3 regions of the Gordonia pseudamarae genome follow, and region 3 is predicted to be linked to each of the others. Evidence: predicted binding sites of a transcription regulator. Region 3 holds the regulator's gene; each other region holds the start of a gene.
The links. The regulator LexA, encoded in region 3, represses DNA repair genes until DNA is damaged. The targets are predictions, from matches to a motif close to CGAACANNTGTTCG.
Positions count from the first base shown of each region.

Region 1: ruvC (crossover junction endodeoxyribonuclease RuvC) is a predicted target of LexA. The motif match lies at 1,718-1,731, and genes of this name have one in related genera.
Region 2: GII31_RS00950 (HNH endonuclease signature motif containing protein) is a predicted target of LexA. The motif match lies at 2,005-2,018, and genes of this name have one in related genera.

Region 1 is NZ_CP045809.1:2,336,110-2,339,386, forward strand. Features, by position in the region: gene GII31_RS10295 (acyl-CoA thioesterase) at 1-83, shown strand, start outside; gene pdxT (pyridoxal 5'-phosphate synthase glutaminase subunit PdxT) at 80-739, shown strand; gene GII31_RS10305 (YebC/PmpR family DNA-binding transcriptional regulator) at 835-1,590, shown strand; gene ruvC (crossover junction endodeoxyribonuclease RuvC) at 1,752-2,318, shown strand; gene ruvA (Holliday junction branch migration protein RuvA) at 2,368-2,964, shown strand; gene ruvB (Holliday junction branch migration DNA helicase RuvB) at 2,984-3,277, shown strand, end outside.
Region 2 is NZ_CP045809.1:235,150-238,426, reverse strand. Features, by position in the region: gene GII31_RS00950 (HNH endonuclease signature motif containing protein) at 399-2,000, opposite strand; gene GII31_RS00945 (hypothetical protein) at 2,141-2,437, shown strand; partial or broken gene GII31_RS22710 (ISL3 family transposase) at 2,778-2,909, opposite strand; one part of gene GII31_RS00940 (IS3 family transposase) at 3,097-3,277, opposite strand, start outside.
Region 3 is NZ_CP045809.1:2,200,968-2,204,244, forward strand. Features, by position in the region: gene ptsP (phosphoenolpyruvate--protein phosphotransferase) at 1-1,229, shown strand, start outside; gene lexA (transcriptional repressor LexA) at 1,305-1,988, opposite strand; gene GII31_RS09730 (LysM peptidoglycan-binding domain-containing protein) at 2,389-2,697, shown strand; gene nrdR (transcriptional regulator NrdR) at 2,877-3,277, shown strand, end outside.

The DNA of each region.
Region 1 (3,277 bases), 140 kb from region 3:
TGGTCGCCGCCGTCACCCAGGAAGGGCTGGCCCGTACCGGACGCACGCTGCCCAAGGACCAATACGCTCGGCAGGACCGGTGAGCGCCCCCGCGGGTCCGCGGATCGGGGTGCTGGCACTACAGGGTGATGTCCGTGAACATCTGGCGGCCCTGGAGGCATCCGGGGCCCGGGTCACCACGGTGCGCCGGGCCGGTGAACTCGACGCCGTCGACGGTCTGGTCATCCCCGGGGGTGAGTCCACCACGATGAGTCATCTGCTGACGGTGCTCGAGCTGTTCGAACCGCTGTCGCGGCGGCTGGCCGACGGGCTGCCGGCATACGGCTCGTGTGCGGGGATGATCATGCTCGCCAGCACGATCCTCGATACCAGACCCGACGCCCGGCATCTGGATGCACTCGATATCACTGTGCGCCGCAACGCTTTCGGCCGACAGGTGGAGTCCTTCGAGACGGATCTGGAGATCGCCGGCATCACCGACGGGGCCGATGCGGGGCCGATGCGGGCGGTGTTCATCCGCGCGCCGTGGGTGGAGTCGGTGGCACCGGAGGTACAGGTCCTGGCCCGGGTCCCCGACGGCCCCGCACAGGGGCGGATCGTCGCGGTGCGACAGGACAATGTACTGGCGACCTCGTTCCATCCGGAGGTCACCGGCGATCACCGGGTGCACGCCTATTTCGTCGACATGGTTCGGGAGGTTTCCGGCTCCGATCGCGGCGTCGGTACTATCGACACCTGATCGCACGCCGACAATCGTGCGCGCACGGCCGGTGCCGCACGATCACCGGCCGGGCACCACGCGAACGCAACGGGAACGACGACACCGGGAGAACTATGAGCGGCCATTCCAAATGGGCCACCACCAAGCACAAGAAGGCGGTCATCGACGCCAAGCGCGGCAAGATGTTCGCCAAGCTGATCAAGAACATCGAGGTGGCGGCGCGCACCGGTGGCGGTGATCCGGCAGGTAATCCGACCCTGTTCGACGCCATTCAGAAGGCCAAGAAGTCGTCGGTTCCCAACGACAATATCGAGCGCGCCCGCAAACGCGGTGGTGGCGAAGAGGCCGGCGGTGCCGACTGGCAGACCATCATGTACGAGGGCTACGGACCCAACGGGGTGGCGATTCTCATCGAATGCCTCACCGACAACCGCAACCGCGCCGCCGGTGAGGTGCGGACGGCGATGACCCGCAACGGCGGCAACATGGCAGACCCGGGTTCGGTGTCTTACCTGTTCACCCGCAAGGGCGTGGTCACCCTGGAGAAGAACGACCAGAGCGAGGACGACGTACTCATGGCCGTCCTCGAGGCCGGCGCCGAGGAGGTCTCCGACCTGGGCGACACCTTCGAGATCGTCAGTGAACCCACCGACCTGATCGCCGTGCGCTCGGCGCTGCAGGAGGCCGGGATCGACTACGACTCGGCCGAGGCCAGCTTCCGCGCGTCGGTCGAGGTCGCGGTCGACGCCGACGGCGCGCGCAAGGTGTTCAAACTCATCGACGCGCTCGAGGACTCCGACGACGTGCAGAACGTGTACAGCAACGTCGACATCAGCGACGAGGTGCTCGCCGAACTCGAGAACGACTGAGCCGTTCACTCCACGAAGGCGCCGCCCACGGGCGGCGCCTTCGTGGTTGCCCGGCCATGGCCCGGTGTTGGGGACGTGGAGTGCGGAGTGTTGTTGTGAGCGTCGCGGCGCCGACCGGCTACCATGTCGAACAGTTGTTCTCTATGCCGGGAGGTGCGCGGGTGCGGGTGATGGGTGTGGATCCGGGATTGACCAGATGCGGTATCGCGCTGGTCGAGTCCGGTAAGGGCCGCTCGGTCACCGCCCTCGATGTCGACGTGGTGCGCACTCCCACCGACATGGAACTCTCGCAACGGCTGCTGGCGGTCTATACCGCGGCCTGCCACTGGCTCGACGTCCACCGGCCCGACGTCGTCGCCATCGAGCGGGTATTCGCTCAGAACCAGGTGTCCACGGCGATGGGTACCGCGCAGGCCGGGGGAGTGATCGCGCTGGCCGCCGGTCAGCGCGATGTGCCGGTGCGCTTCCACACCCCCTCCGAGGTCAAGGCCGCGGTCACCGGCAGCGGCCGCGCCGACAAGGCACAGGTCACCACCATGGTGACGAGGATCCTCGGGATGCAGACCGCACCGAAACCGGCCGACGCCGCCGACGCGCTCGCGCTGGCGATCTGCCACTGCTGGCGCGGTCCGATGGCCGAACGGATGGAGGAGGCCAAACGCAGGGCCGACGCCCTCGCCGCGCGGCACCGGGCCCGCGTCGCCGAGGCCGCGGGCGGTGTCCGGTGATCGCGTCTGCGCGCAACTGTGCGCGCGCCGACCGGACAGGAGGGGCCCGGTGATCGCGTCGGTCCGCGGGCCGGTGATCGATATCGCGCTCGATCATGTGGTCATCGACTGTGGTGGTGTCGGGTACCGGGTGCTGGTCACCCCGCCCACGGTGGCCACGGTTCGGCGGGGGGCCGAGGCCACCCTGCTCACCACGATGATCGTGCGTGAGGACTCGATGACCCTCTACGGTTTCGTCGATCCGGACGCGCGGTCGCTGTTCGGGCTGTTGCAGACGGTCACCGGGGTGGGCCCGCGCCTGGCGATGGCCACTCTGGCGGTACTCGAACCCGACGCGCTGCGGCGCGCACTGGCCGATTCGGATACCAAGGCGCTCATATCGGTGCCGGGTATCGGCAAGCGGGTCGCCGAACGACTCGTCGTCGAGTTGCGGGACAAGGTGGAGATGCCGACCAGTGCCGGTGCCGGTGGTGCGACCGGTGCCGCGGGTTCGGTACGGGGACAGGTCAACGACGCGCTCGTCGGTCTCGGCTTCACCGCCGCGGCGGCGGAGAAGGCCGTGCAGGCGGTGCTCGCCGACAATCCGTCCGCCGACGCGTCCACGGTGCTGCGCATCGCTCTGGGTGCCCTCGGCAAGACGTCATGACCGGCGAGGGGAGGCAGTGATGGACACCGACGACCCGGGACAGTTCTCGGAGGTGAGTGCCGTGCCGATGCCCGGTGACGGCGATTTCGACGCCGGCCTGCGGCCCCGGTCGCTGGCTGATTTCATCGGCCAGCCCAAGGTGCGCGAACAACTCGACCTGGTGTTGCAGGGCGCCAAGGGCCGGGGCAGCACCCCCGATCACATCCTGCTGTCGGGTCCGCCCGGCCTGGGCAAGACATCGCTGGCGATGATCATCGCCTCGGAGATGGGTGCGGCCATCCGTGTCACCTCCGGACCCGCCCTCGAACGGGCC
Region 2 (3,277 bases), 2.0 Mb from region 3:
CAGCGCCGCCTTCTGCAGCCGACCGTCCTGCGCGCTTTGCTCAGGCCCACGTCCCCGACGTCGATAACGCTACCGCTCGCGTCTCGCACATTTCGCGCAGCAGCAGTTTCCCGGTCACCGATCGCGACGACCGCATCGCCAACATTGGGACAGCGTCCTCCATCCGCTCCGAGATCTGAATGCCGAGCGCTTGCGCACGGGCTTCGAGATCGGCATTCAGCAGCGCCGCATCGGATGTCAGCTACTCGCCCGAACTGAATCTGGCGATCTTACAGTGAGCGAATCAGCAGAAGCCGTAGGGTATCCCCGCCCCGCCCCACGACTTCCCGCAGCGGAGTTGCACGATCCTGAGCGGGAAACAACATCAAGACCGTCAGTCGGCGCCCATCCCTACTAGTCTAGAACGGAGGTGGGTTAGCTTCGTCCCATCGCCGCTGGTCATCGGCTTGTTTGGCGATCCGTTTGCGGCGGGCGGCATCGAGGGTGGCGCGGCCAGGATGTTCGGGGTCTCGGTGCGGGATGAGGCCTGGGAACAGAGTTCGGCCAGTGAAGAAGGCGCCGTAGAACATGTGGCCTGTGGGTGATTGGAACCAGCCGCGGCCGAGGTCGTCCTGGTAGTCCTGCCAGGAGGTGAAGGTCTTTGCGCGGTGGTGAAAGCGGCATAGCGGTTTGAGGTTGCCGAGGACGGTTTGTCCTCCGCAGGTGGGATTGCGGTGGTCGAACGGGACGGTGTGGTCTATGTCGGCGGTCCAGACGTGGGCGTTGCAGCCGGGGAATGTGCAGCACAGCTCACCCGCTTTGACGAGGTTGATCAGCTTTCGGCTCGGGGTGTACTTGGTTGGCTGAGTGTCTGGCTGCGCAGCGTGGCGGTTGATGTAGCTGCGGTCTGCCTCAGCCAGCAGGGAGCGCAACGTGGTGGCGTCGACGATGCCGTGCCCGTCGAGGAAACCGGGGTCGTTGTCCAGGCCGAGGAGAGTCGACAGGTTCACCACAATGTGGAACACCGGACGGGCACCCATACGGGCGTCGGCAGCGCTCGTCTGCGATGCCTCGTCGCGATCGGCGGGCTCTGGCACCTCGTCGATGTCGGCGAAGGCGGTGCAGGCTGGGCACAGGCACGGCAGATCAGTGCGGCCTTTGGCGAGCGCGACCAGGGCGTCGGCGCGGCGTTGTTGCTTGTTGCGTGGGTCGGCTGAGTGGACCGAACCCGCCATCGCGTTCAGGGTGGCGTCAACCGTTGCGCCGTCCGTTGCCGGTAGCGACGCTCCAAGACGCGAGTTGCCGCGGGCGAAACGGTCGGGGGTGATGGTGACCTTGCGGTCGGATTTGTTGCGTTCGGTCTGCCGACGCACAGACTCGGGATCCCAGCGGGCAATCAACGCGTCGACAAGGGTGGTGAAGCGGATCGTGGACATCGGCGGGTTGTCCAGGATCGCCCCGGCCAGGTGAGCGTCGATATCGGCGATCGCCTCCGGGGAGCACAGGTCGGTGCGTGTGACAGCGCGCAGGAATCGGTCAAGATCGATACGTCCCTCGGCCAGCGTGTGCGAGGTGAACACCAGACGGTAGCGGGCTGCGTCGCCCGCGATGATCAACGCCTTGGCGCGGGCCGGAGTGACCGTCAACACCGCACCCACCTCCGCGATTGCGCGTTCGAGACCGTCCGGGCCGAAATCTCTATGCGGATCTTTACCTGCGGCAACCGAATCCATCAACTCGGCCGGAGTACGTTCACCCGAGTCGACCAGACTGCACTCATAGGCGTGTTCTTCGGCGCGCTCGTCGTGAATCAGGCTGGCCGTCCTGATCATTCGGTACTGGGCGGCGGCCACCGTCGACGCGCAATGGGCGAGCACCTCCACCAGCTCAGGTGCCGACAGGTCGTTGTCGGATGCGGTCTCGCGCACCATCCGTAAGGGTGAGCGGCGGTCCGATATCGTCGCCACCGGCGAATCGGTCGAACACGATTCGCCGTCGTGGTGTGCTTCTCCCCAAGCCATATACCGATCATACGTTCGAACCGTGGATTTTGATCTGACATTGCGCACGGTGGTTGAGATTCATCTGATCGAACGAATGCACGTGGCTTCGGAATGCCGGCTGGCCAGCAGATATCGTACCTCACAGACATGCTTACGTCATGAAGAAGATCCTGTATGTCGACCTCGACAACACCATCGTCGACGTCCAGTCCGGCATCGACAGACTCTCCGCCGCCAACCTCACCCGCTACGACGGTCACTACGACGATGCCCCCGGCATCTTCGCGCTCATGGACCCGCTCCCCGGCGCGATCGACGCCGACTCCGAACTCAGCGGCTTGTTCGATACCTATATTCCTATCCACACCCCGCATCCACTCTGGACAAGAGTGCCGCCACCGTGTTTACTGTCCAATCACACAGATTGGCTAGTTCTTTCAGCAGTACGCCTTTGATGTATCCGGGGAGGTGGAGTCCGATCCGGCATGGTGGAACGCGCGGGGGAAGGCTGCCGAGCAGGCAGCCGAAAAACTACTGAAACTGGCGTTCGACGTCGAGCCTCTACACTCCAAGAATCACCATGGTGACTGCATCGAAGGCCGTTCAATACACGGGTTACACCACAGCTAAGACGACCAGTGATACTGATTCATCGATAGGGATGACAGCCTGTACTGCCCACGGCGATGCCCTGCCAACCGTACCTGCAAACCCGGCGGATTCGTCGAAGCACTCGAAACCGATCCGACAAACTGACGCGTTCGGCAATATCCTACCCTTCGTCACAGGATTCCCAATGTACGCCTCATACAGGTCGCTGTTGTCGACACGGAGTTGCTCGACGATGCCACGTTGCTCGGTTGACTGATCGCCGTGACTCTTGCGGACCGCCGACATAGCACCCGTGCCGCCACCGTGGGTGGCCACCGGCCCTGTTGTTGACCGATTCATCCACAGCTCCTACCTCGACCCTGGACAATCGCGCCGTCGCCGTGTTGACTGTCCGATCAGACAGACCAGCAATCACTTTCGTAGCGTGAAGAATGTTCGTGATCCAGGGGGTAGGGACTGCCCCCACTTCGGTTGACTCGTGGGGTTGAGCGGTTCAGGCCGTCTATGCGGCATTGTTAATGGTCTCAAACTCGACCGGGGTGAGCCGGCCCAGGCGGCGCTGCCGGCGCTTGCGGTGATAGGTCCGCTCAATCCAGACCACGATCGCCAGCCGTAGTTCCTCGCGGGTCGACCACCGCTGACGGTCGAGCACATTCTTCTGCAACAACGCGAAGAACGACTCC
Region 3 (3,277 bases):
AACCCGGTGTGCCGGTACCGGATACGCCGTCGATCCTGGTGGCCGACGATCTGGCCCCCGCCGACACCGCGGGACTGGACCCGGCGCTGGTCACCGCGCTGGTCACCCGGCTCGGCGGGCCGACCAGCCACACCGCGATCATCGCGCGCCAACTGGGTATCCCCTGCGTTGTCGCGGTCACCGATCTCGCCGGCGTGGCCGCGGGCACCGCGGTACTGGTGGACGGCACCACCGGCGTCGTGGAGATCGAACCTGATCAGACCCGGGCCCGGTCCCGCGTCGAGGAAAGCAGGCGCGCCGCGCTGGCGGCCGCGGCGTGGACCGGTCCGGGCCGCACCGCCGACGGACACCCCGTGTCCGTGCTGGCCAACGTGGCCGATGGCACCTCGGCACGGGCGGCGACCGCCCATCCCGTCGAGGGGGTTGGGCTGTTCCGGACCGAACTCGCCTTTCTGGACAGGGCCGACGAGCCGTCCGTCGATGAGCAGGCCGCGCTCTACCGCGAGGTGATCGATGCGTTCGACGGCCGCAAGGTTGTCATCCGGACACTGGACGCGGGGTCGGACAAACCGCTGAAGTTCGTCTCTCAGGAACACGAGCCCAACCCGGCGATGGGTGTGCGCGGTAACCGGATCGCCTCGGTACACCCGGAGATCCGTGCCCACCAGCTCGACGCCATCGGCCGGGCCGCCGAAACCGCGGGCGTCACACCGTGGGTGATGGCGCCGATGATCGCCGACGCTCGCGAGGCCGAAGAGTTCGCCGCCGAGGTACGCGGCCGCGGGCTGGTGGCCGGTGTGATGATCGAGATCCCCGCTGCGGCCGTGCTCGCACCCGCGATCCTGTCCAAGGTCGACTTCGTCTCGATCGGCACCAACGACCTGACCCAGTACACGATGGCCGCCGACCGGATGTCGGCCGAACTCGCCGCGCTCACCGACCCGTGGCAGCCGGCGGTTCTGCATTTGGTCGCCACTGTGGCGCGGGCCGGTCAGGATCTCGGAAAACCTGTCGGCGTGTGCGGGGAGGCCGCCGCGGACCCACTGCTGGCGTGTGTTCTGGTCGGTATGGGCATCACATCGTTGTCGAGTGCGCCGGTGGCCGCCGCGGCGGTGGGGGCGCGGCTGGCGGAGACGACCAGCGATCAGTGCCGCGAGGCCGCGCAGGCAGCGCTGGCGGCAGCCGATCCCGAAGCCGCGCGTACCGCGGTGGCGGCGATCGTGCTGTAGGCCACACCGAATAGGCACCGACCCCGATCGGCCCGTGCAACGGCCCGGGGGCGGTGCGGGTCGGCGGGTTCTGGACTACACGCGCCGCAGAATCGTGACGACCTTGCCGAGAATCGCGGCGTCGTCGCCGGGAATCGGCTGGAAGTGCTCGTTGTGCGGCATCAGCCACACATGGCCGTCCTTGCGTTTGAATGTCTTGACCGTGGCCTCGCCGTCGATCATCGCCGCGACGATATCGCCGTTATCGGCGACGTTCTGCTGCCGGACGACCACCCAGTCGCCATCGCAGATGGCCGCGTCGATCATCGATTCGCCGACCACCCGGAGCATGAACAGCGAACCCTCGCCGACGAGTTCGCGCGGGAGGGGGAACACGTCCTCGACGGCCTCTTCGGCGAGAATCGGTCCACCGGCGGCGATCCGGCCGAGCACGGGTACGAAAGTGGGTGTGGGCAGCGCGTCGTCGACGGCCGACGATGCGGCGGGTGTTTGGTGGGCGTCCTGGACGTTGACCGCGCGCGGACGGTTGTGGTCGCGCTTGAGCAGGCCTTTGCGTTCGAGGGTGCGCAGTTGGTGAGCCACCGATGAGGTCGAGGCCAGGCCGACCTCGTCGCCGATTTCGCGGATGCTCGGCGGGTACCCGCGCTCGCGCACCGAGGTCCGGATAACCTCCAGCACAGCACGCTGGCGCGGCGTCAGCGATTTCTCCGCCACGGCGACATCGGTTGTGCCGGACGGTTTGCCGGTCTTCTCACTCATGGATGTTCTCTCCTGTCGGTCAGGCCTGCCGCGCGTGGGTTGATCTCTTGATTCGTTGAGATATTCGAACGTCAGCGTAGACGAACTTTCCGCTGGTATCAAACGTTTGTTCGAGATAGGGGCGACTTTGTCGCACCCCCGTGGTAATAATCGAACATCAGTTCATCGAACAACTGATCGAACAACCTCGGAGGTGGTTGCCATGCCCGCGACATTCGCAGACCAGGTCCGCCGCCCGGCGCGACGTGCCGACGCACCCCGCGGCGATGTGCGTGTGAGTTCCCGGAGTGTCCGGGAGCGCCCGGTCGGCCGGCGTGACGCCGGTGGCCGCCCGGCGCCGCCTGGTCGCACCCGGCCGGCGGGGACCCGTTGTGCCGCACCGGCACACGATCCGCGGGGGATGACTTCGTGGGAGACCATCGCCCGGCGCCGGGCGGTCACGGCGGCGGTGCTGGTCGGTGCCGCGCTGGCGGTGCTCGTGTGGGTGCTGATCGTGGTCGGCAACAACTACGCCGCCGTGGTCGCCCCCGACCCCGACGGAAGCTCACTTGTCTATGTGCGCTCGGGGGAATCGTTGTCGGCGGTTGCCGCGCGGGTGGCCCCGGAGCATCCCGTCGAGGTGGTCGCCGAGCAGATTCGCGAGCTCAACGACCTGGCCGGTTCGGGTCTGACGGTCGGGCAGCCGCTGCTCGTTCCGCGGTACCGATGAGCCGGGACCACGCCGGAAAGCCGATAAACATGCGCTGTGCGGCGGTAGCCGGCTTGAGGGCTGGATCGAACCCGTCGCCGGACGGCGGTATTCTCATGCCACAGGGTCCAGTCGGAAACCGACACGGTGTGACCGTTCCGCGGTGCGCCGGTGCGCCCCGCAACGGTCATGAGGACAACATGCGCTGCCCGTTTTGCCGCAACGAAGACACCAAGGTCATCGACTCGCGTGTCGCCGACGAAGGGCAGGCGATCCGGCGCAGGCGGGCATGCCAGGAGTGCGGCCGCCGCTTCTCCACGGTCGAGAGTGCGGTGCTGTCGGTGGTCAAACGCAACGGGGTCACCGAACCGTTCAGCCGGGAAAAGGTGATGCGGGGTGTCCGCCGGGCATGTCAGGGCCGGCACGTGGACGAGGACTCGCTGGCACTGCTGGCACAGAAGGTCGAGGAGTCCATCCGGGCTTCGGGATCGGCCGAGATACCCAGCAACGAGGTCGGATTGGCGATCCTCGGGCCGCTGCGCGACCTCGACGAGGTGGCCTACCTGCGCTTCGCATCGGTGTATCGCTCGTTCGACTCGGT